DNA from 4 places in the Streptomyces sp. NPDC022552 genome. Region 4 is predicted to be linked to each of the others. Evidence: riboswitches for the same ligand, from Rfam matches in the RefSeq annotation. Region 4 holds a riboswitch; each other region holds the start of a gene.
What was found. A riboswitch is a leader RNA that binds a small molecule or an ion and turns the genes downstream of it on or off. The one in region 4 is predicted to bind cobalamin.
Positions count from the first base shown of each region.

Region 1 (7,084 bases), on a different contig from region 4:
GACGTTCGTCGTCCGGCGCACCGCCGGCGGCACCTGCGCCGTACGGCCGTACCCCCGGGCGTCCATCGAGGCCGCCACCGCGATGGAACGCTCCAGCGCGCCCTCCAGGACCGGCAGCCCGATCTGGAGCACCGCCCGCACCCCGCCCGTCGGCCGCCCCCGCAGCCGCCGGGCCGTCCGCAGCCGCACGACGTCGGCCACCATGTTCGGCGCGAAGGTCATCGCCACCACGACGGCGACCCCCGCCTCGTACAGCGCGCCCGGCAGCGACTTGAGCAGCCGCGCCGGATTGGCGAGCGCGTTCGCCGCGCCCACGCAGATCAGCAGGGTCGCCAGCTTGGCACCGTCGTACACGGCGAAGACCACTTGCTCCGCCGTCACCCGGCCCCCGATCCGCACCCCTTGTGCCCAGTCCGGAATCGGCACCTCGGGCAGCGTGAACAGCTCGTACGTCCCCGGGATCGCCGAACCGAGCAGCACCGAGAACACCACCCGCAGCGCCACCACGAACAGGCCCAGCTTCACGAAAGCCCCGTAGGAGCGGGCCCACGGGGCGTCCGTGCGGCGGGCCGCGACGACATAGCCGGCGACCGCGACGATCAGGCCGAGGAGCAGCGGGTTGGTGGTGCGGGAGGCGGCGACGGCGAGGCCGAGCGCCCAGAGCCACCAGGCGCCCGCGTGCAGGGCGTTGGAGCGGCTCGCCTCGGGGGCACGGATCATGCGCGTCGGCGGGCCTTCCAGACCGCGGCGCCCCCGAGCACGAGCACCGCGGCTCCGCCCACGACGATCCCGACGGAGGGGCCGCCGTCGTCCTCACCCTTGCCCTCCGGCGCCTGGGTGGCCGTCACCGTGAGGTCGCCGTCGGGCCGGCTCTCCCCGGACGGAGGGTTCGTCTCCGCCACCTGCTCGCCGCAGCCCTTCGCCGGGTAGCCGGCGATCCCGCACAGCAGCGCCGCGCTGTCGTACCGCAGCGGCTTCGCCACCGCGGCCAGCGCCTCCGCGCTCGTCGCGTCCTCGCGGACCTGGGCGCAGCCGGTCTTCACCGGCGGCTGGGGCGGAGCCTCGCCCGGCGGGGCGTCCTGCGGGGTGCCGAAGTCCACGACGACCGCCACCCGCTTGGTGCCGGCCTTCTCCTCCGTACCGGCGCAGACGCCCGCGAAGTCGGGGGCGGCGGTGGGCCGGGCGGCGTCGCTGCTGTCCTTGCTGACCGCGAAGCGGAAGCCGACGGCCTCGCCGTCGGACGGCCGGGCGGTCGCCGGGCCCTGCGTCGCGTACGCCCAGGTCCCCCCGCCGTCGCTCTCCCAGGACGACCAGTACCGGTAGCCGACGGCCTCGGCGGGAGCGGCGGCGGCCAGCATCAGGGCGACGCCGGCCGCTGCGCCGAGGAGCCCGGCCCTCACTTCTTGCGCCCGCTCACCAGGAAGCCGATGCCGACGCCGACGACCATGCCGATGCCGATGATCCACCACACGTCGAAGGAGCCGGAGTCGTCGTCGCTCGCCTCGGGCGCGGCGGACGGCGAGGCCTTCGGCGCGGGCCCGGTGGCGGCCAGCTCCTCGAGGAGGTCCGTCGAGCCGAAGGCGCGCGGGTCGACGTGCATCGCCTTCGCGGCGAGGATCAGCTGCGCGTACGCGGCGGGACCGCTCTCCTTCGCCCAGGCGGCGGAGTTCTTCTGGAGCCAGGTCAGCGCGCCGGAGGCCTCCTTCGTGGCACCGGTCGCGGCGAGCGCGACGACGGCGTCGGCGGTGTTGCCGTGGTCGGGCAGCTCGGTCGGGTCGGTGGCGCCGGGCATCGGCGGGGTGTTCAGGTGGCCGGTCTTCGCCAGCGCGGCGGCCAGGTAGGAGGCGCCGTTGAGCGCGGCCCGGTCCATCGTCGGCTTCGCCAGGTCCGTGCAGACCGGGCTCTGCTGGGGCTCCACGCCCCGCGCGGTGATGCCCTTGCCGAGCCCGGCGAGCGTGGCGGCGGCGGTGGCGTCGGCGTTCGCGAGAAGCTTGCCGTCCTTGTCGGGCTGGTACGCGAAGGCGCCCGCACCTTCCTTGGCGGAGCAGGGCAGGGCGAGGCCGAGCAGGGCGTCGTACGGGGTCCTGCCCTCGACGGACTTCACCGCGCCGGGCTTCTCGCCGAGCGCGGTGAGCGCGCTGATGACGATCGAGGTGGAGTTGGCGTCGCTGGGGCCGCCGGGGTTGTAGCCCCAGCCGCCGTCCTTGTTCTGCACACCCTTCAGCCAGGCCGCGCCGGCCGCGGCCGCCTTGGCCAGGGGCTCGGGTTCGGTGCTCAGGCGCTTGGCGCCGGTGAGTGCCTGGACGGCGACGGCGGTGGCGTTGGTGTCCAGCATGGTGGCCGTGTCGCAGGGCTTGGCGGGGTCCGGGCGGTACGACGCGAAGGCGCCGCTGTCGCACTGCTGCTTCCGGAGCCAGGACACGGCCTCGTCGGCGGGCTGCACACCGCTGGTCGTCTGGGCGATGAAGGCGAGCGACTGGCGCCACACGCCGTCGTACGTCGGGTCCTTCGTGCCGTAGAGCCCGGCGGGGATCACGGGCGCGGGGGTCGCGGACGGGGAGGGCGCGGCGGATGCGACGGGGGCGACGCCGGTGCAGAGCACCGCTGCGGCGGCGAACGCGGCGGCGCCGCGACGGACGGTGATCATGCGAGCTGTGGCCCTCTCCTGCGGCCGGGCACCGGCACGCTGAGGCACCAGGCTCGGCTCCGTATTCCTCGACGGTGCCGGCGGTCACGTCCCGGGCGGGGCATTCCGGCTTCCGTCCACGGCGGGCGAGGGCGGTCACGGTTGCGGGTCAGTGCCGGATTTGCACCGGCTTCCCCCCGTACGGGTGTGAGGACGACTCGCACACTCTACCGGCCCGTACACCGCCCGACCGGCGGGTGCGAGGCGCCTCACACCTCCGCCCGGGCCGGGGGCGGCCGGGGCCTCACACCGCCACGTACGCCACGGGGTCGGTGCCCGGGGCGGCCTCCGCGCGGCCCAGTTTCACGAGGCGGCGCACGTGGGCCTCCGCCTCGCTGACCGCGATGGTGCGGGAGCCGTACGGGATCTGGTCCCAGGGGCGGTTCCACTCCATGCGCTCGGCGAGCTGCCAGGGGGTGAGCGGCGCCGCGAGGAGGCGCAGGAGTCCGGTCAGCCGCTCCTCGTGGTGGTCGAGCAGCTCCCGTACCCGGCCGGCGGCGTCGGTGAAGGCGTACTGATGGGCCGGGAGCACCTCGGCGACGCCGAGCCGCCCGATCCGCTCCAGTGAGTCCAGGTAGTCGCCCAGGGGGTCGGTGGCGGTTTCGTCGTCCGGGTCCTCGTAGAGACCGATGTGCGGGGAGATCCCGGGGAGCAGGTGGTCGCCGGAGAAGAGCCGGCCGTGGCCCGGGAGTCCGGCGGGGTGCTCCTCCTCCAGGTGGAGGCAGACATGGCCGGGGGTGTGTCCGGGGGTCCAGACCGCGCGCAGCCGGCGGCCCGCGAGATCGAGCAGCTCGCCGGGGACGATCTCGCGGTCGGGGAGCGCGGAGCGCAGTCCGGGCAGGGTGCTCGCGCGGCCCGCGCGGGTCGCGCGGAGCGGGGCGGTGTGCTCCTCGGGGGCGCCGACGGCGGCCAGCTTGCGGGCGAGGTAGTCGAGCCAGGTGCCGGGTTCGGACTCGCGGGTGCGGCGGACGACGGCGGTGTCGGCGGCGTGCATCGCGATCCACGCGCCGGACGCCTCGCGGACCTGACCCGAGAGCCCGTGGTGGTCGGGGTGGTGGTGCGTGATGACGACCCCGTGCACGTCCCGTACGGAGGTCCCCAACGCGGTCAGTCCGTCGGCCAGTTCGTTCCAGGACGCCGGATCGTCCCAACCGGTGTCGATCAGCACGGGCCCGCGGTCGGTGTCGAGGACGTGGACGAGGGTGTGCCCGAGGGGGTTGTCCGGAATGGGTACCCGGAGCGACCAGACGCCTCCGCCGTGCTCGGTCACCTGGCTCATGGGCCCTCATCTCTCCGCGACGGCAGGGCGATTGCTCGACCGGGCCCACTATAACGAGAACTGACGGTCCGTCAGGGTGGCGTGCGGTGCCTTGTCGGGCGCGCGGCCGTGCGGTAGACCGCCAGGCCCTCGGGCTCGCGGTGGTGGAGGGTGGAGTCGTCAGCGCAGGGTGCGGCCTGGGCCGCTCGGGACCGGCGAACACATCACGGCGCTGTGTGGTTTCGTCGGGCACGCCGATCCGGGCTTCGCGCTGCGGGTGTACACGCACCTCATGCCGAGCAGCGAGAGCCGTACTCGGAAGGCCGTCGGCGACAGGGATCGGCGGGCCGCCGGAACGACTGACGGCCCCGAGACGGCCCAGGCGGTGTGACGCAGGCCCCACCAGCAGCAAAGCGGCTGGTGGGGGCCTGTCTCGTCCTGGCCATTGCCCCCTATAACTAGAACTGATATCAGTTCTGATACACAGTCAGAAACAGTGCGGGTTCCGGGAGGCAGTCGGCCATGACCGAGCTTGTGGAGCACGGAAAGCTGTACATCGGCGGGGCGTTGACCGATCCGGCCGGCGGGGATGTCATCGAGGTGATCTCGCCGCACACCGAGGAGGTCATCGGTCGTGTGCCGCACGCCTCCCGGGAGGATGTCGACCGGGCCGTCGCCGCCGCGCGCGAGGCCTTCGACCACGGGCCCTGGCCCAGGATGACGCTCGAGGAGCGGATCGCCGTCGTCGGGCGGATCAAGGACGCCATCGCCGTACGCCACGAGGAGATCGCCCGCTCGATCAGCTCCCAGAACGGCTCCCCGTACTCCTGGAGCGTTCTCGCCCAGGCCCTCGGCGCCATGATGGTCTGGGACGCGGCGATCACCATCGCCCGTGACTTCCCGTACGAGAGCAGGCGCGCGGGCGTCCTCGGGCCGATCCTGGTGCGGCGCGAGCCGGTCGGTGTCGTCGCGGCGGTCGTGCCGTGGAACGTCCCGCAGTTCACCGCCGCCGCCAAGCTCGGGCCCGCGCTGCTCGCCGGCTGCACGGTGGTCCTCAAGCCCTCGCCCGAGTCGCCGCTCGACTCGTACATCCTCGCCGAGATCGCCACCGAGGCGGGCCTCCCCGAAGGCGTCCTGTCCATCCTGCCCGCCGACCGCGAGGTCAGCGAGTACCTCGTCGGCCACCCGGGCGTCGACAAGGTCTCCTTCACCGGGTCGGTCGCCGCCGGAAAGCGCGTGATGGAGGTCGCCTCCCGCAACCTCACCCGCGTCACCCTCGAACTCGGTGGCAAGTCCGCGGCCGTCATCCTGCCCGACGCCGACGTGGCCACCGCCGTCGCCGGGATCGTCCCCGCGGCCTGGATGAACAACGGCCAGGCCTGCGTCGCCCAGACCCGCATCCTCGCCCCGCGCAGCCGGTACGACGAGATCGCCGAGGCGTTCGCCGCCGCCGCGGGCGCGCTGGTCGTCGGCGACCCGCTCGACCCGGCCACACAGGTCGGCCCGCTGGTCGCCCAGCGGCAGCGGCAGCGCTCCCTCGACTACATCAAGCTCGGCCAGGACGAGGGCGCCAAGGTCCTGACGGGCGGTGGCCGTCCGGCCGGCCTGGACCGCGGCTGGTACGTCGAGCCGACGCTCTTCGGGGCCGTGGACAACACCATGCGGATCGCACGCGAGGAGATCTTCGGACCGGTCATCGGTCTCCTTCCGTACGGGGAGGAGAGCGAGGCGCTCAGGATCGCCAACGACTCCGACTTCGGGCTCAGCGGCAGCGTCTGGACCGGGGACGTCGAGCACGGCATCGACTTCGCCCGGCAGGTCCGCACGGGCACCTTCAACATCAACACCTTCAGCCTGGACATGCTCGGCCCCTTCGGCGGCTACAAGAACTCGGGCCTGGGGCGGGAGTTCGGCCCCGAGGGCTTCGGCGAGTACCTGGAGCACAAGATGATCCACCTGCCGGCCGGGTACGAGGGACCGGGTGGTGCCTGATGGGCGACCGCTGGCGTGTGGAGGTCGACCGGGGGGTGTGCATCGGCTCCGGCATGTGCGTCAACCACGCCCCGGACGGCTTCCGCCTCGACACGGCCCGTCAGTCCCACCCGAGCGAACCGGAGTCGGACGCGAACGAGCGGGTGCTGGCCGCGGCCGAGGGCTGCCCGGTGGAGGCCATTCTGATCACGCTGCTCGACAGCGGGGAGCCGGTCTTCCCGCCGGAGGAGTAGCCACGAGCACGTGTTCACGCGTGCAAAAATCTTCCTCTGACCACGGGGGCAACAGGCCCGCGTGCGCCGAGGATTGGAAGAGTTGTGCGCAAGGCGACGGGGGTGGCCGTGGCCGCCGGTGTGGTGCTGCTGGTGGCGGGTTGCGGCAGCGATGGCGGCGGCTCGGGCAAGAACAAGGGCGGCTCGTCCGCCTCCTCCTCGGGCTCCACGACCGGCGGCGCGGAGGCGGGCGGCGAGAGCCCGGACGCGACCGCGGTGAGGAAGGAGATCGGGACCGCGGCCACGGCGGCCGGTTTCACCGAGGACCCCTCGGGCGACGCGGTCCCGGCCGAGCTCAAGAGCTGCATGGTGTCCTGGACGGCCGACGCCGAGAAGGCGGCGGACCCGAAGAAGTCCTACGACGCCACGGTGACGGCACTGACCGGCGGCGGCTGGAAGGAGGGCCCGGCCACCGAGCAGTCCGGGTCCACCGTCAAGACGCTGAACAAGGGCACCTGGTCGGTCAAGGCCAGCAACCACGGCGCCGCCGGCTTCGCCATCGTGATGTTCATCGGCACGGACAACACCCCGGAGTGCGAGGCCCTGTTCAAGGCCGACCTGGAGAAGAACAGGAAGCCGTAACGGCTCCTGGGGCTCCGTCAGACCGCCCCGCGGCCCTCGGCGGCCGCGGGCGCGACCGGCCCGCTCGGCGCGACCGCCCCGCTCGGCGCTCCCGGCGCTCCCGGCGCGCCCTGCGCGGCCGGCCGGCCCTGCCCGGCCTGCCCGGCCTGCCCGCTCGGTGCGGTCAGGTCGATCAGGCGGCAGACCGTCTCGATGTCGATCTTCACCTGCGCGATCGAGGCCCGCCCCGACAGCCAGGTGATCAGCGCCGAGTGCCAGGTGTGCTCGATCACCCGTACCGCCGACAGCTGCTGC
Region 1 covers NZ_JBVHGJ010000002.1:418,724-425,807, forward strand. The annotation lists gene ACZ3OF_RS06790 (energy-coupling factor transporter transmembrane component T) at 1-720, opposite strand, end outside; gene ACZ3OF_RS06795 (SCO2322 family protein) at 717-1,358, opposite strand; gene ACZ3OF_RS06800 (prenyltransferase/squalene oxidase repeat-containing protein) at 1,397-2,647, opposite strand; cobalamin riboswitch at 2,710-2,876, opposite strand; gene ACZ3OF_RS06805 (MBL fold metallo-hydrolase) at 2,931-3,965, opposite strand; gene ACZ3OF_RS06810 (aldehyde dehydrogenase) at 4,467-5,936, shown strand; gene ACZ3OF_RS06815 (ferredoxin) at 5,936-6,169, shown strand; gene ACZ3OF_RS06820 (hypothetical protein) at 6,254-6,790, shown strand; gene ACZ3OF_RS06825 (TetR family transcriptional regulator) at 6,808-7,084, opposite strand, start outside.
Region 1: it holds a riboswitch for cobalamin, as region 4 does, so the genes downstream of both, ACZ3OF_RS06800 (prenyltransferase/squalene oxidase repeat-containing protein) here and ACZ3OF_RS13220 (energy-coupling factor ABC transporter permease) in region 4, are expected to answer to the same signal.

Region 2 (7,084 bases), on a different contig from region 4:
ACGCCGAGGACGAGGACGGCGGCGGGCAGGGCGAGCACGTCCCAGCGGGCGCTGCCGAGGCCGCCGAGGGACCAGAACATCGCCTCCTGGAAGTGTTCGGGGCGGCCCGCGAGGACGAGGAGCAGGGTGGTCAGCGCGGCGAGGATGTACGAGACGGCGACACCGGCGAGGACGAGCCGGGAGCCGGTCATCGTGGAGCCGTGGCGGGCGAGCGTGTAGACGAGGACCAGGGCGAGCAGGGCGCCGGCGAAGGCTCCCGCGGGCATGGCGACGGTGGTCGTGATCCCGCCGCCGATGCCGAGGACCAGGACGAGGACGGCACCGGTGGACGCGCCGGAGGAGATCCCGAGGAGGAAGGGGTCGGCGAGCCGGTTGCGGACCAGGGCCTGGAGGACGGCGCCGACGACGGCGAGCCCGGCGCCGACGATCGCGCCGAGGAGCACGCGCGGGAGCCGGACGTCGAACACGATCGTGCGGTACGGGGAGGGGGCGGCGCGTCCGGTGAGGATCTCGACGACGTCGCCCACGGGGATCCGCACGGACCCGAGGGCGACCCCGGCGACGACGGCGACCGCGAGGGCGACGACGAGTCCGCCGAGAACGAGCAGGTACCGCCCGGACCCGGCCCGCCCGCCGGCCGTCGTGGCGACCGGGGCTGGAACCGCCGGAGCCGGAACCGCCGGGGCCGGGTCCCCGGGAGCCGGACCGGGCGCGGCCGCTCTCTTCGGTGTCGCGCCCGGTTCCGCTCCGGTGTCCGGGAGCGGGGTGGCCGTCATCGGGTCGGGTGGAGCTGGGTCGCGAGCTTCTCGATCGCCGCCGGGACGCGGACGCCGAGGACCGCGTCGGAGAGCGGCAGCACGGCGAAGCGGCGGTTCTTGACCGCCGGGACGTCCTTGAGGGCCGGGTCCTCCAGGAGGCGCTTCTTCTTCTGTTCCACGGTCGTGGAGCCGTAGTCGTAGATGACGATCACGTCCGGCTTGCGGGCGACGACCTGCTCCCACGTCGCGTCGCCGAAGGGCTTGTCGAGGTCGGCGAAGACGTTCCGTCCCCCCGCCCGGGTGATGAGCTCGTTGCCGATGCCCTTGCCTCCGGCGGTGAACGCCGTCTTGTCGCCGCTGTCGTAGACGAAGACCGAGACGGGGGCGACCCCGTCCACCTTCTTCTCGGTCGCCGCGACCGTCTTCCTCGCCTCGGCCGTCCAGCGTGTGCCGCGGTCGGGGACGCCGAAGGTCCGGGCCACCTCGTCGACCTCCCGGTAGAGGTCGGCGAGGGAGGAGGAGCCGGAGGGGCAGTACTCCATGTTGAGGCGGCTGTCGACCCCCGCGGCCTTCAGGTCGTCCCGGCTCCGTCCGGCCTTGGCGTCGAAGGCGCTGGAGTAACCGCCGTAGACGAAGTCGGGGTTCGCGGCGAGCAGGGCCTCCTTGGAGGGGTACTCCTTCGCGAGCACCGGCACCGCGTCGTACGCCTTCTTGTACGCGGGGAGGATCCGGTCGTCGAGGTAGGCCGTGCCGACGAGGGACTTCTCCAGGCCGAGGGCGAGCATGACCTCGGTGACGTGCTGGTTCATGGTGACGGCCCGCTGCGGCGGGGCCTGGTACGTCGTCTTCACACCGCAGTTGGCGACGGTGTACGGGAACCCCGGTGCGGCCTTGGCGGCGGGGGCGCCCTTCTCCGCGGGTGCCGCGCAGGCGGCGAGCAGCGGGACGAGGGCGGCGGCGGGCAGCAGGGTACGGCGGCGCCAGGTCATGGCGGACGAGCCTCCTCCGGGGATTTCCACGTCCCCAGTCGGTGGTGAGAGGCGGCAGGTCAGTTCCTGGCTTCCGGCCCCGGAGGGGCCGGACACAGTGGCGGGACCGTGCCGGATTCGCACCGGCTTCCTGGGTCCTGCCGCCCTGATGGTCGCGTCAGTGTCTCAGACGTCGTACTCCTCGACGACCTTCACGTCCTCCTCGGTCACGACGCCCTCGACGATCGTGTAGGAGCGGAACTGGAAGGGGCCCGCGCCGTCGGTGTCGGCGGTGGAGACCAGGACGTAGTGCGCGCCGGGCTCGTTGGCGTACGAGATGTCGGTACGGGACGGGTAGGCCTCGGTGGCGGTGTGCGAGTGGTAGATGATCACGGGCTCCTCGTCCCGGTCGTCCATCTCGCGGTAGAGCTTCAGGAGGTCGGCGGAGTCGAACTCGTAGAACGTGGGCGAGCGCGCGGCGTTCAGCATCGGGATGAACCGCTCCGGGCGGCCGCTGCCGACAGGACCCGCGACCACGCCGCAGGCCTCGTCGGGGTGGTCCGCGCGGGAGTGCTCCACGATCTGGTCGTACAGGGCCCGGGTGATGGTCAGCATGTCGGACAGGATAAGCAAAGGGGCCGTCCCGTACCGAGGAGTGGTACGGGACGGCCCGAATGCTGGACAGACCGGGTTACGAGCGCTTGGCGAAGGCCGCGCCCTCCGGGTTGCGGGACTTCAGGACCAGGTAGGCGACCGCGAGGACGAGGCCCCACAGCGGCGCGCAGTAGAGCGAGATCCGCGCGTCCTTGTCGATGCCCATCAGCACGATGACCATGCCGATGAAGGCGAGGGCGAAGAGGCTGCACCAGATGCCGCCCGGCGCCTTGAAGGACGACTGGGGCAGCTCGCCGCGGTCGGCCTTGAGGCGGAAGCGGACCTGGCAGACCAGGATCATGATCCAGGCCCACATGCCGGAGATGGTGGCGAAGGAGACGACGTAGTTGAACGCGTCGCCGGGCCACTGGTAGTTGATCCAGACGCCGACCATCATCAGCCCGGCGGAGAAGGACGTGCCGACCAGCGGCAGACCGTTCTTGGTGAGCTTGGTGAAGAACTTCGGGCCCTGGCCGTTGAGCGCGAGGTCGCGCAGCATGCGGCCGGTGGAGTACATGCCCGAGTTGCAGGAGGAGAGCGCGGCCGTCAGGACGACGAAGTTCACGATCGCGGCGCCGACGCCGAGGCCCATCTTCTCGAAGGCCGCGACGAACGGGGAGACGCCCGGCTGGAAGTGGGTCCACGGGACGACCGACAGGATCATGATCAGCGCGCCGACGTAGAAGACGGCGATACGCCACGGCACGGTGTTGATGGCCTTGGGCAGGACGGTCTTCGGGTCCTTGGACTCGCCCGCCGTGACGCCGACCAGCTCGACGGCGAGGAAGGCGAACATGACCATCTGCAGGGTCATCAGGGTGGAGCCGATGCCCTTGGGGAAGAAGCCGCCCTCGGACCAGAGCAGGGTCATCGAGGCGGTGTCACCGGCGTCGGAGAAGCCGATGGTGAGGATGCCGGCACAGATGAGGATCATGCCGACGATCGCGGTGACCTTGACCATCGAGAACCAGAACTCGAGCTCGCCGAAGAGCTTGACGGAGATCAGGTTCGCGAGGAACAGGACGACCGTGAAGATCAGGGCGAAGACCCATTGCGGCTGATCGAGGATGCCGTCGGTGTTCTTGGTCCAGTACTGCATGTACTCGGACGCGGCGGTCACTTCGGTGATGCCGGTGACGACCCAGAAGAGCCAGTACGTCCAGCCGGTCACGAAGCCCGCGAAGGGGCCGATGAACTCCCGTGCGTACTCCGAGAAGGAGCCGGACACGGGCCGGTACATGAGGAGCTCGCCGAGCGCCCGCATGATGAAGAAGATGACGAGGCCCGCGATGGCGTACGCGAGGATCAGGCTGGGCCCCGCCTTGGAGATGCCCTTGCCCGCGCCCAGGAAGAGGCCCGTGCCGATGGCGCCGCCGATCGCGATCATCTGGATCTGGCGGGCGCCGAGTGCCCGGTGATAACCCTCGCCGTCGGCGGAGTCCGCGGCCTCACTGCCGTCGTGCTGCTTGTCGACCTGCACTGAGGTCATGGTGGTGCGCCTTTCTCCATGCTGTTCCGCGCCGACTGCGTCTGGCTGCGGATCAGGTCCTGATCCCCCCGGATATGGATGGAGTGCTACCGGCGGTCAGCCGGTCAAAGCGCCCCCGGGAACAGGGGTGGCGTCCCCGGGTGGTCGTGAAGATTTATCACGGGGGAAACAGTGATCGAGGAGGGCAAATGTGGCGCAGACCACATGAAAAAGGGGGTAAAAGCCACTCAAGAGGACCAGTAAGAACAGTTTGGTGACGTATTCGTTATCCGGATTTGAGTGTCCGCTGAGCGAACGACGCCCTACCGGCCGGTATCGGGCCGCGGGACATCACTCCCCGGACATCAGCGTCTCGACGAGTGACTCCTGAAGGGCGCCCAGCCAGAGGTACGCCATCACCATCGGCTTGCGCGGGTCGGAGTCGGGCAGCCGGTACAGCTCCCCGCTCTCGTCCTCGTCAGTGACCTCAAGACGGGTCCCGATGGTCAGCCGCAGGTCGTTGAGCGCGCCGAGCCAGGCCCGGGACTCGTCGGCGGTGAGCTTGAGGACCACCTCGTCGTCGCCGGTCGCACTGAGCCCGTCGAGGCTGCGGATCACCGCGAGGGCGTCCTGGCGCTTGCGGGCGCGCAGGTCGTTCTCGGTGTAGCGGCGGAAGTCGGCGGCGGCCGCGCGCAGCTCCTCGTCCTCGTCCCCGTACGCGTCGGGGAAGAGTCGTTTGAGTGCGGGGTCGCTGGGGGCCTCGCTCGGGCCCTCGGCAAAGAGCGCGGCGAGGGGGTCCTCGCCCTCCACGGGCTCGTCACCCGGGCCGATCAGCTCCACGAGCTGGACGGCGAGGGAGCGCAGGATGGAGATCTCGACCTCGTCGAGCGCGACGGCGGCGCCACCGCCGGGCAGGGCCTCGAACCGTCCGGCCATCAGCCGCGGTCCTGGGTGAGGGTCGCCCACAGCCCGTAGCCGTGCATCGCCTGCACGTCCCGCTCCATCTCCTCGCGCGTCCCACTGGAGACCACCGCGCGGCCCTTGTTGTGCACGTCGAGCATCAGCTTGTGCGCCTTGTCCTTGGAGTAACCGAAGTACGCCTGGAAGACGTAGGTCACATAGCTCATCAGATTGACCGGATCGTTGTGGACGAGAGTCACCCACGGCACGTCGGGCTCGACGACGGCGAAGGTCTCTTCAGCCGATTCCGTGCGTTCGATCTCAATAGGCGCGACGCTCACTTACCCCATGCTGCCACCTCGGGAGGGGCGTCGCACAAACGGGTCAGCCCGCGCGCCGAGAAATCGTCAGAGTGACGATTTCTGCGATAGCATCGCTGACATGAACGCTGCGGACCTTGGGCTGCCGGTGGACGTGCCGTCGACCGCGCTCTTCACCGATCAGTACGAGCTGACCATGCTGCAGGCGGCCCTCAGGGCCGGCACCGCCGACCGGCGCTCCGTCTTCGAGGTCTTCACCCGTCGTCTGCCCGAGGGGCGGCGCTACGGCGTGGTAGCCGGTGTCGGACGCGTCCTGGACGCCGTCGAGAACTTCCGCTTCGACGGCGGTGTCATCGGCTTCCTGCGCGAGCAGGGCATCGTCGACGAGCCGACGCTCCGGTGGCTGGGCAACTACCGCTTCTCGGGCGACATCTGGGGCTACCCCGAGGGCGAGATGTACTTCCCCGGCTCCCCCATCCTGCGGGTCGAGGGCTCCTTCGCCGAGTGCGTGCTCCTGGAGACCGTGATCCTGTCGATCCTCAACCACGACTCGGCCATCGCGGCGGCGGCCTCCCGGATGTCGGGCGCGGCCGGCGGGCGGCGCCTGATCGAGATGGGTGCCCGGCGCACCCACGAGCTGGCGGCCGTCGCCTCGGCGCGGGCGGCCTACGTCGGCGGCTTCGACTCCACCTCGGACCTCGCGGCCGGGTTCCGCTACGGCATCCCGACCGTCGGCACCTCCGCGCACGCCTTCACGCTGCTGCACGACAGCGAGCGGGACGCGTTCCGGGCCCAGGTGGAGACGCTGGGCCGCGGTACGACGCTGCTCGTCGACACCTACGACGTGGCCGAGGCCGTCCGTACCGCCGTCGAGGTGGCCGGTCCGGAGCTCGGAGCCGTACGGATCGACTCCGGGGACCTGCTGCTCGTGGCGCACCGGGTCCGGGCGCAGCTCGACGAGCTGGGCGCGACGAACACCAAGATCGTGGTCACCTCGGACCTGGACGAGTACGCCATCGCCTCGCTGGCGGCGGCGCCGGTCGACGCCTACGGGGTGGGCACGCAGCTGGTCACCGGCAGCGGCCACCCGACCTGCTCGATGGTCTACAAGCTGGTCGCCCGGGCCCAGTCGGCGGACCCCAAGGCTCCGCTGACGGCGGTGGCGAAGAAGTCGGTCGGTGGCAAGGCCTCCGTCGGCGGCCGCAAGTGGGCGGCGCGGAGGACGGACGCGGAGGGCGTGGCGGAGGCGGAGGTGGTCGGCACCGGCCCGGTGCCCACCGAGCTCGCCGACCGTCAGCTGCTCGTGGAGCTGGTCAAGGGGGGCGACGTCGTGGGCCGGGAGCCGCTGGAGGCGGCGAGGGCACGGCACATCGCGGCGCGGGCCGGGCTGCCGATGTCGGCCATCCAGCTCTCGCGGGGCGAGCCGGTGCTGCCGACGGAATACGTGTAACACCGTGCCCGGGTCCGTGTAACACCCTGCGAGGCCCCCTCCCGAAGGGAGGGGGAAGTCTCTAGGCTCGATGCCATTCCCCGTTTCGACCCCCTCCGTTCCCTCCGCCGGCCCACCGAAGGACACCCGCCATGCACCGCGCATTGATCGTCGTGGACGTTCAGAACGACTTCTGCGAGGGCGGCAGCCTCGCGGTGGCGGGGGGAGCGGACGTCGCCGCCGCCATCACCGACCTGGTCGGCGAGGCGGCGGGCGCCGCGTACCAGCACGTGGTGGCCACCCGCGACCACCATGTCGCCCCGGGGGACCACTTCTCCGCCACGCCCGACTACGTGACCTCCTGGCCGGTGCACTGCGTCGCCGGCACGGAGGGCGTGGGCTTCCACCCGAACTTCGCGCCCGCGGTCGCCTCCGGGGCGATCGACGCGGTCTTCGACAAGGGGGCGTACGAGGCGGCGTACAGCGGCTTCGAGGGGCGCGACGAGAACGGCGTCACGCTCGCCGAGTGGCTGCGGTCGCACGACGTGACCGAGGTCGACGTGGTGGGCATCGCCACGGACCACTGC
Region 2 covers NZ_JBVHGJ010000011.1:182,115-189,198, forward strand. The annotation lists gene ACZ3OF_RS26500 (FecCD family ABC transporter permease) at 1-776, opposite strand, end outside; gene ACZ3OF_RS26505 (ABC transporter substrate-binding protein) at 773-1,747, opposite strand; adenosylcobalamin (AdoCbl) riboswitch at 1,756-1,905, opposite strand; gene ACZ3OF_RS26510 (M67 family metallopeptidase) at 1,913-2,341, opposite strand; gene ACZ3OF_RS26515 (amino acid permease) at 2,418-3,869, opposite strand; gene ACZ3OF_RS26520 (DUF2017 domain-containing protein) at 4,200-4,784, opposite strand; gene clpS (ATP-dependent Clp protease adapter ClpS) at 4,784-5,089, opposite strand; gene ACZ3OF_RS26530 (nicotinate phosphoribosyltransferase) at 5,190-6,518, shown strand; gene ACZ3OF_RS26535 (isochorismatase family protein) at 6,650-7,084, shown strand, end outside.
Region 2: it holds a riboswitch for cobalamin, as region 4 does, so the genes downstream of both, ACZ3OF_RS26505 (ABC transporter substrate-binding protein) here and ACZ3OF_RS13220 (energy-coupling factor ABC transporter permease) in region 4, are expected to answer to the same signal.

Region 3 (7,084 bases), on a different contig from region 4:
CGATCAGTTCCGCGTCGGGCGTCATGAGGACGAGGCCGTCGCCGACACGTCCGGCCAGCGCGGCGGCCTTCGGGCCGAACGCGGAGACGTAGACCGGGGGCGGAACGCCGGGGACGGTGTAGAGGCGCGCGTTGTCGACGGTGTAGTGCCGGCCCTGGTGGCTGACGAGGTCACCGGTGAAGAGCTTGCGCATCACCTCGACGGCCTCTTCCAGCATGTCGGCCCGCTCCTCGTGGCGAGGCCAGCGATCGCCCAGTACGTGTTCGTTGAGCGCCTCACCGGTGCCCACCCCGAAGGTGAAGTCGCCGTCGAGCAGGACGCCGGAGGTGGCCGCGGCCTGTGCGGTGACGGCCGGATGCATACGGACGGTGGGGCAGGTGACCAGGGTGGTGACCGGCATCGGGACCTTCTGCGACAGGGCGCCGATCATCGACCACACGAAGGGGCTGCTGCCCTGGGCGTCGTTCCACGGGTGGTAGTGGTCGGAGATCGCGAGCCGGGTGAAGCCGGCGTCCGCGGCGCTCTGTGCCTGGTCCAGCAGCTGGGCGGGGGTGAATTCCTCGCAGGCGAGGAAGTAACCGAACTCCGTCATGGTCCGCTCCTTTCATCTGCGTCCGGCGGCGGAGCGCGTCAGCTCGGCGGGTACTCCGCGCCCTTGAGGCGGCGAGCGAGGTGCGCGGCGTTGGCCGCCAGGGTGGCGGTGGTGGCCGCCGTCTTCTCGGGGACCTTGTCGAGGTCCTGGTAGTCGGTGCCCTGCATGGCCTCGCCGACCCAGTAGGTGACCGCGTTCGCGGGGAGGGTGAATCCGACGTCGTTCAGGCCCTGGAAGAGATCGGCAGCGACCTTGTGGGCGCCGTCCTCGTTGCCGACCACGCAGACACCGGCGACCTTGCCGTAGGTGAGCATGCGGCCCTCGTCGTCGCTCTCCCCGAGCTCGGCGTCGAGCCGTTCCTGGACGCGCTGGGCGATGCTGGAGGGGTGGCCGAGCCAGATCGGCGTCGACAGGATGAGGATGTCCGCGTTCATCACGGCGCGCCGGATGTCCCGCCACGCGTCACCGTCGCCCATGTCCACCTGCACGCCCGGCTTGACGTCGTGGTCGGCGATGCGGATCACCTTTCCGATGACCCCGTGCCCGGCGAGCGCGGCCATGGTCTGCTCGGCCAGCAGCTGTGAGCTGGACGGCGCCGGGGACGGGGACAGGGTGCAGACGAGCGCGACGGCGCTCAGCGGGGTGGTCTCGTTGGCTTCCATACGGCGGCGGCTACCCAGCGGGCCGGCACTTACCGCTCCCGGACCGGCGTCTTCGCACGTTCGCGCTCGTCCGCATCAAAGCGGCCGAAGCGGGTAGCCGGACGTACGTGGCCCGCGCGGCGGCGACCCGTTCTGCGCGCCTCCGTACGGCGTGGCGCCTCTGTGACGCGCGTCGGGTCGGCGCGGCCCATGAGGAGCCACCGAGCCGGAGAGCACCCGGGAAACGACCGGCGGGATGTCGGCACCGGCGTCGCCCCGGCACCCGGAACCGGACGCCGCGGCGGCACGCTCGCGCCGTGCGCCGATTCCCCCCACTGGTCGCCCACAACCCCACTGCCGAACAGGCGCATCTCGGGTAAGTTCCCTTTGTGCACGACCAGTTGATCTCTTGACGCGCGGCTGACAGGGGGAGGCGGTAGCGCCATGGGCGGGAGGTTGTACGGTCAGCAGGCCCTGCAGGAGGGGTTCGTCCCGCGACTGGTGGGGCTGCATCACAAGGACGGGTACCTCGTCCCCTTCGCCTATCCCCGGGGCGCGCCCGTCGTACGGATCGTCGGCGGACGGGGCAGCGGCAAGACCGCCCTCCTCGGCGCCGTCCATGACGCGTACAACGGCCGGGTGCCGCTCGCCCGGGTCGACCTCGGGGCAGCGGGTTTCGGCGAGCCCGGCGTGGCCGACGGTGACGACGACGTACCCAACGCCTCCCGCATCACGCACCTGTTGTACCTCCTCGCGTACAAACTCGGCCTGGACGTACGGCACTTCGGAAAGCCGATGGCCTTCCCGCGGCTGTCGCTCGGCCTCCTCGTCGTCACCGCCTGGCGCCCGCTGAACAGTGACGAGACCGACGTACGGCCGCCCGATCTGCGCCGGGCGGAGGCCGATCTGCGTACCCTCATCACCGCCGAGGACCCCGACGTACGGCGCCGCAGGGAGAGCCTCGGCCGCTGGTTCGACGTCGTCACGGACAACCTCCCGCTGGTCCTGTCCGCCGTCCCCGGCCTCGACACCATCGCCGGGATCGTCCTCGACACCGCCCGGGCGCAGCTCGTGCGGAGCGAGCCGGACAAGGGCGCGCTCGCCTGGTGGGGCGCCCGGCTGCACCGCTCCCAGGGCTATCAGGGCGACTCGCTGCAGCGGCTCTTCCAGTTCGTCCGTGGCTTCCGCCGGCTCGACGACCGCAGACGCGCCGCCGAGGAGCACCTCGTCGCCGCGCTCCTCGACGACATCGACGCCAACTACGGCGCCCTGCGCAGGCTCAACAGGAAGCCACGCCCGCTGCTGCTTCTGGACAACGCCCACACCGACGTCGGACGGGTCTTCCTCGACCTGCTAGACGCCGGAAACCCCGCACACGGCGAGGCGCCGGGCAAGGCCCCGACCCGGCCCGTGGCGCTCGCCACGCTGCTCGGCAGGGGACACGCGCACCCGCCGCTGAGCGAGGTCGGCGGTGACGCCGTTCCGTCGGCGCGGCCGCTGGTCCTGAGCATCCCCGACATCGAACCGGCCCACATCGCGGAGATGCTCAGCTCCGTCGACTACCCCGACCATCTCCCCCGCGTCGTCGCCCGCTACAGCGGCGGCCGCGCGGCCGGCGCCCGCACCCTGGCGGACGCGGCCGTGCGCCGCGTCGAGGAGGTGGGCACGATACGAGGCGGGGAACTCCTCGACGCCGCCGCGCCCGCGCTCCTCGCGAAGCTGCTGCCCGATCCGGTGTTACGCGAGCGCCTGGTGCTGCTCTCCGCCGCGGCCGACGCGGGCACCCGGCGCGGGCTGTGGACGTACTCCCATCCCGAGGACCACTCCGAGGAGCTGGTCGCCGTACGGGTGCGTGAGGCCGACGAGTACCGGACCCGTTCCTTTCTCGACGGCGACCGTGCCCTCGATCTGCTGCTGCGGCACCGGTTCGCCGCCACCGTCTCCCACGAGCGCTGGCGCGACACCCAGCTCCGGCTGCGCTCCCTGTGCGACCCGCGCGGCGACACGTATCTGCACCACACGATGGCGCTGGGCCGGGTCGACGAGGTGGTCGGCGTCCTGCACCACCGGTTCACCGTCGCCCCGCCCGGCGCATGGCTGACCACGCTCAATCTCGTCTGCTCGGCGCCCCACCCGCGCGAGGGCTACGAGCCCCCGGCCGGCAGCCCCTTCCTGTCGTGCACCGCCTGCCGCAGCGATCTTTCCGGACCGCACCACGACGCGATCGCCTCCCTGGTGCCGCTGCTGTGGCGGCTCTCCGATCCGCTCACCCTCGCGCCGCGCGAGGACGCGCTGACCACCGTCCGCATCGCGCTGGAGACGCTGTACGGCAACAAGGCCGCGCACGCCGCCTACCGCGAGGCGTCCGCCGCCTGGCCTGCCCGTCTGCGGGCCGGAGTACAGGCTCCCGACCTGCCCGTCCAGGAAGGTGCCGCGTCATGACGTCGTTCATCGCAAGACTCCCCGGCGGACCGCTCACCAAGGCGGCCGCCCTCGTCGTCGCCCTGGCCGTGCTCGGCGCCGCCGTATGGGCCGGCATCGTCGTCCTCGGGCCGGATCCGGCCTGCGGCAAGGGCATCGAGGAACGAGGCCCCGAGGGCTCCCGGGAGTGCACGGGCGTCACCGACGGCAGTTTCGTCTTCGCGGACAACCTCAGGGAGGTCAGCGCGCGGATCAAGGCGGAGAACGACCGGATCAAGGGCGAACCGCACGTCTCCGTCGCCGTGATGCTGCCGATGGCGCCGGCGCAGGCCTTCGAGCAGCAGAAGACGCTCCACGAGGTGCAGGGCGCCTACCTGGCTCAGTACCGCGCCAACCACGACTCCAACAGCAAGAAGCCGGCGATACGGCTACTGCTCGCCAACCCCGGTCGCAGTCACGCGCATTGGCGGCCCGTCGCCGAACAGCTCGGCACCATGTCGGAGTCGACGACCGACAACCTCCGGGCCGTGATCGGCTTCGACGTCTCCACCGCCACCACCCAGGCCGCCATCGGCTATCTCACCCGTGAGCGCGGCATTCCCGTCGTCGGCGGTCCCATCACGGCCGACGACTCGGGCAACAGCGCCCAGAGGCCCGACGCGTACCCGGGCCTCGCCCGGGTCGTCCCCACCACCACCGACCAGGCCAGGGCCCTGTCCCACTTCAACGAGGGCATCGACCCCAAGCACACCCTGGTCGTCGAGGACATCCGCACCGGCGACAACTACGTCGACGCGCTCAAGCGGGCCTTCGCCGAGCGGACCGCCGGATCGCCCCGCGCGCCCGAGCAGTACCGCGCGCCCGAGGAGTTCCACGAGGAGGGCACGACCGCCAACGCCTTCGACCAGATGGTCGACACCATCTGCACCTCGGCGGCCAAGGTCATCTACTTCGCCGGACGGCCCGTCCAGCTAAGGCAGTTCGTCAACGAACTGGGCAACCGGGGCTGCACCGAGAAGAAGTACACGATCATCACCGGCTCCGGGGCCTCCACCCTCTCCTCGGACAAGCTCCTCGACTGGACCGCCTTCCGCAAGGGTGTGACGCTCCAGTACGCCGCCGTCGCCCACCCCGACGCCTGGAGCGGCCCCAAGGCGCCCGCCACGGGCGGCTCCGCGGCCGCCTTCCGCACCCTGGCCGAGCTGGCGACCAGCAAGGAGGTCGGAGACATCGGCCCGGTGGAGCTCACCGACTCGCGGACGATCACGTTCTACGACGCCGGTCTCACCGCGGTCACCGCCATCCGGATGCGCGACGACGCGGACCCGGTGATCCCCACCCTGAGCCGTATCAGCGACTCGTGGCTGCGGCTGCACGGGATGGGCAAGGTCGACGGCGCCAGCGGCTGGATCTGCCTGGACAACTACGGCAACCCGTACAACAAGGCGGTCTCCGTGGTGGAACTCGCGCCCGACGCACCCGGCCGCATCCGCTTCGTCGGCCTCGCCTGGCCGACCGGCCGCCCCACCCCGTCGGACTGCACCGCGAGCCGCGGCTGACCCGGCCGGGCCGCCGCACCGCGCCGGGATGCGGGAGGAGAGGCGGCCCGGCGCGTTGCGGAACGTTCCGGAATGCGGGCAGGGGTGTGCGGTTTCGCCGTCCGTCCGCCTAAGGTGGCCCTTGCAGCTGGTTCGCCCCGTCCACCAGGCGGGATGCGTCGTAAGAGGGAACCCGGTGGGAATCCGGGACTGCCCCGCAGCGGTGAGCGGGAACGACCGCCGTCATACGCACTGGGCCCGTACGGGTCTGGGAAGCGACGGCCAGTAGGTGTCTGCCTCGGCAGACGTGCCCGCGAGTCCGAAGACCTGCCCGTTGCCCGTACGCGATCGTTCGCGTGCGGTGATCCCGGTGACCTCGTGGGCGGGTCGGCGTATCTCGAGCGGCACGTGCGGCACGACCGCGACGTGGTCCGCCCGGTCGTGCGTTCCTTCGCGTCCGCGTCCCGTCACCGGGGCGTTCAAGGACACATCTCGCGAAGGAGAGTTCCGTGACACCGAAGTCCGCAGCCGCGGCAGCACGAGCCACCGTGTACGGCTATCCCCGGCAGGGGCAGCACCGCGAACTGAAGAAGGCCGTCGAGGGCTACTGGAGGGGCCGCGTCGGCGTCGACGCCCTCCGGGAGACCGCGGCCGGCCTCCGCCGTTCGAACTGGCGGCACCTGGCCGATGCCGGCATCCACGAGGTGCCGACCGGTGACTTCTCGTACTACGACCATGTCCTCGACACCACCGTCATGGTGGGCGCCGTCCCCGAGCGGCACCGCGCCGCCGTCGAGGCCGACGCGCTGGACGGCTACTTCGCGATGGCCCGGGGCACCCAGGACGTCGCCCCGCTGGAGATGACCAAGTGGTTCGACACGAACTACCACTACCTGGTCCCGGAACTCGGGCCTGACACCGTATTCTCCGCCGACTCGGGCAAGCAGGTCGCCGAGCTGAAGGAGGCCCTGGCGCTCGGTCACACCGCCCGCCCGGTCCTGGTGGGTCCCGTCACGTACCTGCTGCTGGCCAAACCCGCGCCGGGCGTGGCCGCGGACTTCGCACCGCTGACTCTGCTGGACCGCCTGCTGCCGGTGTACGCCGAGGTGCTCGCCGACCTCCGCGAGGCCGGCGCCGAGTGGGTCCAGCTCGACGAGCCCGCGCTGGTCCAGGACCGCACCCCGGCCGAGCTGAACGCCGCCGCCCGCGCCTACCGCGACCTGGGCACCGCCACCGACCGGCCGAAGCTGCTCGTCGCCTCCTACTTCGGGCGGCTCGGCGACGCGCTGGGCGTCCTGGCCAAGACTCCGGTCGACGGACTGGCCCTCGACTTCACCGAGTCGGGCGCCGCAAACCTCGCCGACCTCGCCTCCGTCGGCGGCCTGCCCGGCAGGCGCCTGGTCGCGGGCGTCGTCGACGGCCGCAACATCTGGATCAACGACCTCAAGAAGTCCCTGGCCGTTCTCGGCACGCTCCTCGGCCTCGCCGACCAGGTGGACGTCGCCGCCTCCTGCTCCCTGCTGCACGTACCGCTGGACGCCACCGCCGAACGGGACCTCGATCCGCAGGTCGCCCGCTGGCTCGCCTTCGCCCGCCAGAAGACGGCGGAGATCGCCGTGCTGGCACGAGGACTCGGGCAGGGCACGGACGCCGTCGCGGCCGAACTCGCGGCGAACCGCGCCGACCTGGCCTCGCGGGCCGGGTCCGCCCTGACCAGCGATCCCGCCGTGCGGGCCCGTACCGCCGCCGTCACCGACGCCGACGGGCGTCGCTCGCAGCCGTACCCGGAGCGAGCCGCCGCGCAGCGCGCCCATCTGCGCCTTCCCCTGCTGCCGACGACGACCATCGGGTCGTTCCCGCAGACGGCCGAGTTGCGTACCGCTCGGGCCGAG
Region 3 covers NZ_JBVHGJ010000010.1:305,686-312,769, forward strand. The annotation lists gene ACZ3OF_RS25650 (TIGR03557 family F420-dependent LLM class oxidoreductase) at 1-592, opposite strand, end outside; gene ACZ3OF_RS25655 (flavodoxin family protein) at 631-1,254, opposite strand; gene ACZ3OF_RS25660 (hypothetical protein) at 1,678-3,675, shown strand; gene ACZ3OF_RS25665 (hypothetical protein) at 3,672-5,213, shown strand; cobalamin riboswitch at 5,325-5,541, shown strand; gene metE (5-methyltetrahydropteroyltriglutamate--homocysteine S-methyltransferase) at 5,702-7,084, shown strand, end outside.
Region 3: it holds a riboswitch for cobalamin, as region 4 does, so the genes downstream of both, metE (5-methyltetrahydropteroyltriglutamate--homocysteine S-methyltransferase) here and ACZ3OF_RS13220 (energy-coupling factor ABC transporter permease) in region 4, are expected to answer to the same signal.

Region 4 (7,084 bases):
CGCGGCGGCATCTCGCCGGGCTGCGGACCGGGGAGCCGCTCCGCATCGGCGCCTGGGGCCGGACCTCGGGGGAGGCGATGTCACCCGCGAGCGGTACCGGCGCTCACGCTCCCGGGCGATGGCGCAGCGCACCGGTGCGCTCCCGCGAACTCGCGGCGACAATTGCGCCATGCCGGGCATCCGCAGAACTCGTTCACGCGATCCGGACCTGGGTCGCCACCAGGAATGTCAGCATTCAGTACCACGCAGAACCGAATGGCTCGCCTGCCATCTCCCCAGGAGGTACCCATGAGGATGCTGATCAACGTCCCGGAGACCGTCGTCGCCGATGCGCTGCGCGGGATGGCCGCCGCGCACCCCGAGCTCACCGTCGATGTCGAGAACCGTGTCGTCCTGCGGCGCGACGCGCCCGTCGCCGGGAAGGTGGGGCTGGTCTCCGGGGGCGGGTCCGGGCACGAGCCTTTGCACGGGGGGTTCGTCGGGCCCGGGATGCTGGCGGCCGCGTGCCCCGGGGAGGTGTTCACGTCGCCCGTGCCCGACCAGATGGTGCGGGCCGCCGCCGCGGTCGACAGCGGGGCGGGGGTGCTGTTCGTCGTCAAGAACTACACCGGTGACGTGCTCAACTTCGAGATGGCCGCCGAGCTCGCGGAGGACGAGGGCATCCAGATCGCCAAGGTGCTCGTCGACGACGACGTGGCGGTGACGGACAGTCTGTACACCGCCGGTCGGCGCGGGACCGGGGCGACGCTCTTCGTGGAGAAGATCGCCGGGGCGGCCGCCGAGGGGGGCGCGCCGCTGGAGCGGGTGGAGGCCCTCGCGCGCCGGGTGAACGAGCGGTCGCGGAGTTTCGGTGTGGCGCTGAGCGCCTGCACCACGCCGGCGAAGGGCAGCCCCACCTTCGAACTCCCGGAGGGGGAGCTGGAGTTGGGCATCGGTATCCACGGGGAGCCGGGGCGCGAGCGGCGGCCCATGATGACCTCGGGGGAGATCGCGGACGTCGCCGTCGAGGCCGTACTGGAGGACCTGCGGCCGTCCGGACCGGTCCTCGCCCTCGTGAACGGGATGGGCGCGACGCCGCTGCTCGAACTGTACGGGTTCAACGCCGAGGTGCAGCGCGTGCTGACCGAGCGCGGGGTGCCGGTCGCCCGTACGCTGGTCGGCAACTATGTGACCTCGCTCGACATGGCCGGCTGTTCGGTGACGCTCTGCGAGGCCGACGAGGAGCTGCTGCGGCTCTGGGACGCGCCCGTGCAGACGCCCGCGCTGCGCTGGGGCCGGTGAGAGGGCATGCCCGAAGTGAGCGCGTGCGACGCCGTGTTCGTCCATCGTTGGCTGACCACGGCCGCGGCCGCCGTCGACCGTGAGGCCGAGCGTCTCACCGAGCTCGACTCGGCGATCGGCGACGCGGACCACGGGGCCAACCTGAAGCGCGGGTTCGCCGCGGTGGCGGACGTGCTGGAGAAGGAGCCGCCGGAGACGCCGGGGGCCGTACTCGTCGCCGCGGGGCGGCAGTTGATCTCCACGGTCGGGGGCGCGTCCGGACCGCTGTACGGGACGCTGCTGCGGCGGACCGGCAAGGCGCTCGGGGATGCCCCTTCGGTGACGCGGGAGGACCTGGCCGTGGCCCTGGCCGCCGGGGTCGCCGCCGTCGGGCAGCTCGGCGGTGCCCAGGTCGGGGACAAGACCATGCTGGACGCGCTCGTTCCGGCGGCCGAGGCGCTCGGCGACTCCTTCGCCGCCGCCCGGGACGCGGCCGAGCGCGGCGCCCTCGCGACCGTACCCCTCCAGGCGCGCAAGGGCAGGGCGAGCTATCTGGGCGAACGTTCCATCGGGCATCAGGATCCCGGGGCCACCTCGTCGGCCCTGCTGATCGCCGCCCTCGCGGAGGTGGCTGCCGCGTGACCGGTCAGGTGGGCATCGTGGGCACGGTGGGCATCGTGCTGGTCTCGCACAGCGCGGCCGTGGCCGACGGTGTCGCCGCGCTGGCCCGGGGCCTCGCGGGCGGCGGGCCGACCGCTCCCGTCGCCGCGGCCGGGGGCACCCCCGACGGGGGTCTCGGCACGAGCTCCGAGCGGATCGTCGAGGCGGCGAAGTCGGTGGACGGGGGCGCCGGAGTGGCCCTCCTCGTCGACCTCGGCAGCGCCGTCCTGACCGTCAAGGCGCTCCTCGCCGAGGAGGACGAGCTGCCGGAAGGCTCGCGCCTCGTTGACGCCCCGTTCGTCGAGGGCGCCGTCGCCGCCCTCGTCACGGCGAGCGCCGGAGGGGACCTGGACGCGGTGGTGGCGGCGGCCTCGGAGGCGTACACGTACCGCAAGGTGTGAGGCGGGGCGCGGGAGGCGCGCGCAGGGGGCCGACAGGGGTGCGTGGGGCGCGCGGGAGATCCGTCACACACCGTCCCCGGCAGCACCCGTGTTGTGATGTACCTGGTCAACCCACTAATGTCACAGCGCCTTGGTGTACGGGAAACCGGTGCAGTACCGGTGCGGCCCTCGCCACTGTGATCGGGAAGTCCGGCTCCATCCCTCCGGGGAAGCCACTGGACCGCCGCGGGAGACCGCGGCGGTGTGGGAAGGCGGAGCCGCGGCGGCATGACCCGTCAGCCAGGAGACCGGCCAGGGTGCGTTGTCCATCCACGAGGTGCTGGAGAGGGTCTCCCAACCATGCATATAGCCGAGGGGTATCTGCCCCCTGTGCACGCGGCCGCCTGGGGCGTCGCGTCCGCACCCTTTGTCGTCCACGGTGTCCGCGCCCTGACCCGTGAGGTCAAGGCCAACCCCGAGTCCACCCTGCTGCTCGGTGCCTCCGGTGCGTTCACGTTCGTTCTGTCCGCCCTGAAGATTCCGTCGGTGACGGGCAGTTGCTCGCACCCGACCGGTACGGGACTGGGCGCCATCCTGTTCCGCCCGCCCGTGATGGCGGTCCTGGGCACGATCACGCTGCTGTTCCAGGCGCTGCTGCTCGCCCACGGCGGGCTCACCACGCTCGGCGCCAACGTCTTCTCGATGGCGATCGTCGGGCCGTGGGCCGGTTTCGGTACGTACTGGCTGCTGCGCCGCTTCGACGTTCCGCTCATGGTGAGCGTGTTCTTCGGGGCGTTCGTCGCCGACCTGTCGACGTACTGCGTGACCAGTGTCCAGCTCGCGCTGGCCTTCCCGGACCCGGGCAGTGGTGTGCTGGGCGCGCTGGCCAAGTTCGGCGGGATCTTCGCCGTCACGCAGCTTCCGCTCGCCGTCAGTGAGGGTCTGCTGACGGTCCTCGTCATGCGGCTGCTCACGCAGTCCAGCAAGGCGGACCTGACGCGCCTCGGAGTCCTGCTCCCGTCCCGGAAGAAGAACGAGAACGCGGAGGCGAGCGCCTGATGAGCCGGAACGCGAAGATCAACACGCTGCTGCTGCTCGTCGTCGCGGCGCTCGCCGTGCTCCCGCTCGTCCTGGGGCTCGGCGACCACAAGGAGGAGCCGTTCACCGGCGCCGACGCCGAGGCCGAGACGGCGATCACGGAGATCGACCCCGACTACGAGCCGTGGTTCTCCCCGCTGTACGAGCCCGCTTCCGGTGAGATCGAGTCGGCGCTCTTCGCCCTGCAGGCCGCCATCGGCGCCGGAGTACTCGCCTACTACTTCGGTCTGCACAAGGGCCGCAAGCAGGGCGAGGCCCGCGCCGATGCGAAGGCGCTGCGGTCGGCGTCCGTCGGCGAGTAGGCGCCGGTGCTGCCGATCGACGCGGCGGCGCACAGCAGTCGCTGGCGCCGCCGTCACCCGTGCGAGAAAGCCGTGCTCGGCTTCGGCTTGACGCTCTGCGCGGTGTGCCTGCCGCCGTGGCCCGGTGCCGTCCTGGTCGCGGCGGCCACCCTGGCCGTCCTCCTCGGGCCGGCGGGGGTGCCGGGGCGTCAGCTGTGGCGCGCCTTCCGCATCCCGTTGGGCTTCTGTGTGACGGGGGCGATCCCGCTGCTCTTCGAGGTGGGCGGGGACCGAGGCCTGGTGGCGTTCGCGCACGACGGTCCCGTCCACGCGGGCGAGTTGTTGCTGCGGACCTCGTCGGCGTCGCTGGGCGTGCTGCTGTTCGCCTTCACGACACCCGTCTCCGATGTACTGCCCCGGCTGGTGCGGGCCGGGGTTCCGGCGCCCGTGGTGGACGTCGCCCTGGTGATGTACCGGATCAGTTTTCTTCTTCTGGACGCGATATCCAAGATCCGACAGGCGCAGGCGGCCCGGCTGGGGCTGACCACGCGCGCGGCGACCTGGCGTTCACTGGCCGGGCTGGGCGCCACGGCGTTCGTCCGCGCCTTCGACCGGGCGCAGCGGCTGCAGACGGGCCTGGCCGGTCGGGGTTACGACGGGACGCTGCGGGTCCTGGTGCCGGAGGCCGCGGTCTCGGGCCGCTTCCTCGCGTCGACGGTCGGCCTGCTCGCCGGTCTCGTCGCCCTCACTCTCGTACTGGAAAGGTCCCTGCCGTGAGTCCTGCGCCACCTGTCGTGGAACTGGTGAAGGCCACGTTCGCGTACGAGGACGGGCCCGTCGTCCTGGACGGCATCGACTTCGCCGTGCCGGAGGGCCGTGCGATGGCGCTCCTCGGCCGCAACGGCGGCGGCAAGACGACGATGCTGCGGCTGCTGAGCGGGGGCCTGCGCTGCGGGAGCGGCGCGCTCCGGCTGGACGGCGAGGACGTGTCGTACGACCGGAAGGGGCTGACCCGGCTGCGTACGACGGTGCAGCTGGTCGTCCAGGACCCGGACGACCAGCTCTTCGCCGCGTCGGTGGGGCAGGACGTGTCGTTCGGCCCCATGAATCTGGGGCTGCCGGAGGAGGAGGTACGGCTCCGGGTCCGCGAGGCGCTGGAGGCGCTGGACATCGTCGCGCTGGAGGACCGGCCGACGCATCTGCTCTCGTACGGACAGCGGAAGCGGGCCGCGATCGCGGGTGCCGTGGCGATGCGTCCCCGGGTCCTCATCATGGACGAGCCCACGGCCGGGCTCGACCCGCACGGACAGGAGCGGCTCCTGGAGGTGCTCGGCCGGCTGCGGGAGTCGGGCACGACGGTCGTCATGGCGACCCACGACGTCGACCTGGCGCTGCGCTGGGCGGACGAGGCCGCCGTCCTGTCCCCGGCGGGGCTGCGGACGGGCCCCATCGAGGAGCTGCTCGCCGACGACGCGCTGCTCGCGGCGGCGCGGCTGCGCCGCCCCTGGGGCATGGCCGTGACGCGGCTGCTGCGCACGCACGGCCTGCTCGCCCCGGACGCGGAGGGCCCGCGCACCGCGGAGGACCTGGACAGCTGGGTCACGACACCCTGATGCGGCCGCGGTGATTCCCGCGCCCACCACGGCCCCCGGCGGACCCCCGCCGGGGGCCGTGGCGCGTCGCAACGTCGCGCAGATCACTCCCCCACCCTTATGCAACTTGTTGCACAAGGGTCCTCGGCTCGTCTACAACAGTCATGACGACACTGCGCGAGGAGGCGCCCCATGAGCTCGACCCCCTACCCGCACCTGCTGAGCCCGCTCGACCTCGGGTTCACCACCCTGCCCAACCGGGTGCTCATGGGTTCCATGCACGTCGGCCTCGAAGAGACCGAGAACGGCTTCGAGCGCATGGCCGCCTTCTACGCCGAGCGCGCCCGCGGCGGGGTCGGACTCATCGTGACCGGCGGTATCGCGCCCAACGAGGCCGGTCGCCCCTGGGACGGCGGCGCCAAGCTCAGCACCGAGGACGAGGTGGCCGAGCACAAGCTCATCACCGACGCCGTGCACGGCGAGGGCGGGCGCATCGCGATGCAGATCCTCCACTTCGGCCGGTACGCCTACCACCCCGCGCTCGTCGCACCCAGCGCGATCCAGGCGCCGATCAGCCCCTTCGTACCGAACGAGCTGACCGACGCCGAGGTCGAGCAGACCGTCGAGGACTACGCCCGCTGCGCCGAGCTGGCCAAGGCCGCCGGGTACGACGGCGTCGAGGTCATGGGCTCCGAGGGCTACCTCATCAACGAGTTCATCGCGGCGGCCACCAACCACCGCACCGACCGCTGGGGCGGCAGCTACGAGAACCGGGTCCGCTTCCCGCTGGAGATCGTCCGCCGGATCCGCGAGCGGGTCGGCGAGGACTTCATCGTCATCTACCGCCTCTCGATGCTGGACCTGGTCCCGGGCGGTTCGACGCTGGAGGAGGTCGTCTCCCTCGCGAAGGAGATCGAGGCCGCCGGCGCGACGATCATCAACACCGGCATCGGCTGGCACGAGGCCCGCATCCCCACCATCGCGACCTCCGTCCCGCGCGGCGCGTACACCTGGGTCACCAAGAAGCTGATGGGCTCGGTGAGCATCCCCCTCGTCACCAGCAACCGCATCAACACCCCCGAGGTCGCCGAGCAGATCCTCGCCGAGGGCCGCGCCGACATCGTCTCCATGGCCCGCCCCTTCCTCGCCGACCCGGAGTTCGTGGCCAAGGCCGCCGCGGACCGCGCCGACACGATCAACACCTGCATCGGCTGCAACCAGGCGTGCCTGGACCACACCTTCAGCCTGAAGATCACCTCCTGCCTGGTGAACCCGCGCGCCTGCCACGAGACCGAACTCGTCCTCTCCCCCACCCGGCTCGCCAAGCGGCTCGCCGTCGTCGGCGCGGGCCCGGCCGGACTCGCGTTCTCCGTCTCGGCAGCCGAACGCGGCCACTCCGTCACCCTGTTCGACGCGGCGGGCGAGATCGGCGGCCAGCTGAACATCGCCAAGCGGGTTCCGGGCAAGGAGGAGTTCGACGAGACGCTGCGGTACTTCCGCACCCAGCTCGCCGAGCGCGGTGTCGAGGTCCGGCTCAACACCCCGGTCACGGCCGGTGACCTGGACGGTTTCGACGAGGTCGTCGTCGCCACCGGAGTCACCCCGCGCACCCCGGAGATCGAGGGCGTCGACCACCCGAGCGTCGTCAGCTACCTGGACGTCCTGCGCGACGGCGCTCCGGTCGGCGAGCGCGTCGCGATCGTCGGCGCGGGCGGCATCGGCTTCGACGTCGCGGAGTTCCTCACCGACGGCGGCGAGGGCGCGAGCCAGGACCCCGAGACGTACTTCAAGCAGTGGGGCGTGGACACCTCGT
Region 4 covers NZ_JBVHGJ010000004.1:27,969-35,052, forward strand. The annotation lists gene dhaK (dihydroxyacetone kinase subunit DhaK) at 289-1,281, shown strand; gene dhaL (dihydroxyacetone kinase subunit DhaL) at 1,288-1,902, shown strand; gene dhaM (dihydroxyacetone kinase phosphoryl donor subunit DhaM) at 1,899-2,321, shown strand; cobalamin riboswitch at 2,436-2,631, shown strand; gene ACZ3OF_RS13220 (energy-coupling factor ABC transporter permease) at 2,661-3,359, shown strand; gene ACZ3OF_RS13225 (energy-coupling factor ABC transporter substrate-binding protein) at 3,359-3,700, shown strand; gene cbiQ (cobalt ECF transporter T component CbiQ) at 3,707-4,456, shown strand; gene ACZ3OF_RS13235 (ATP-binding cassette domain-containing protein) at 4,453-5,292, shown strand; gene ACZ3OF_RS13240 (NADPH-dependent 2,4-dienoyl-CoA reductase) at 5,464-7,084, shown strand, end outside.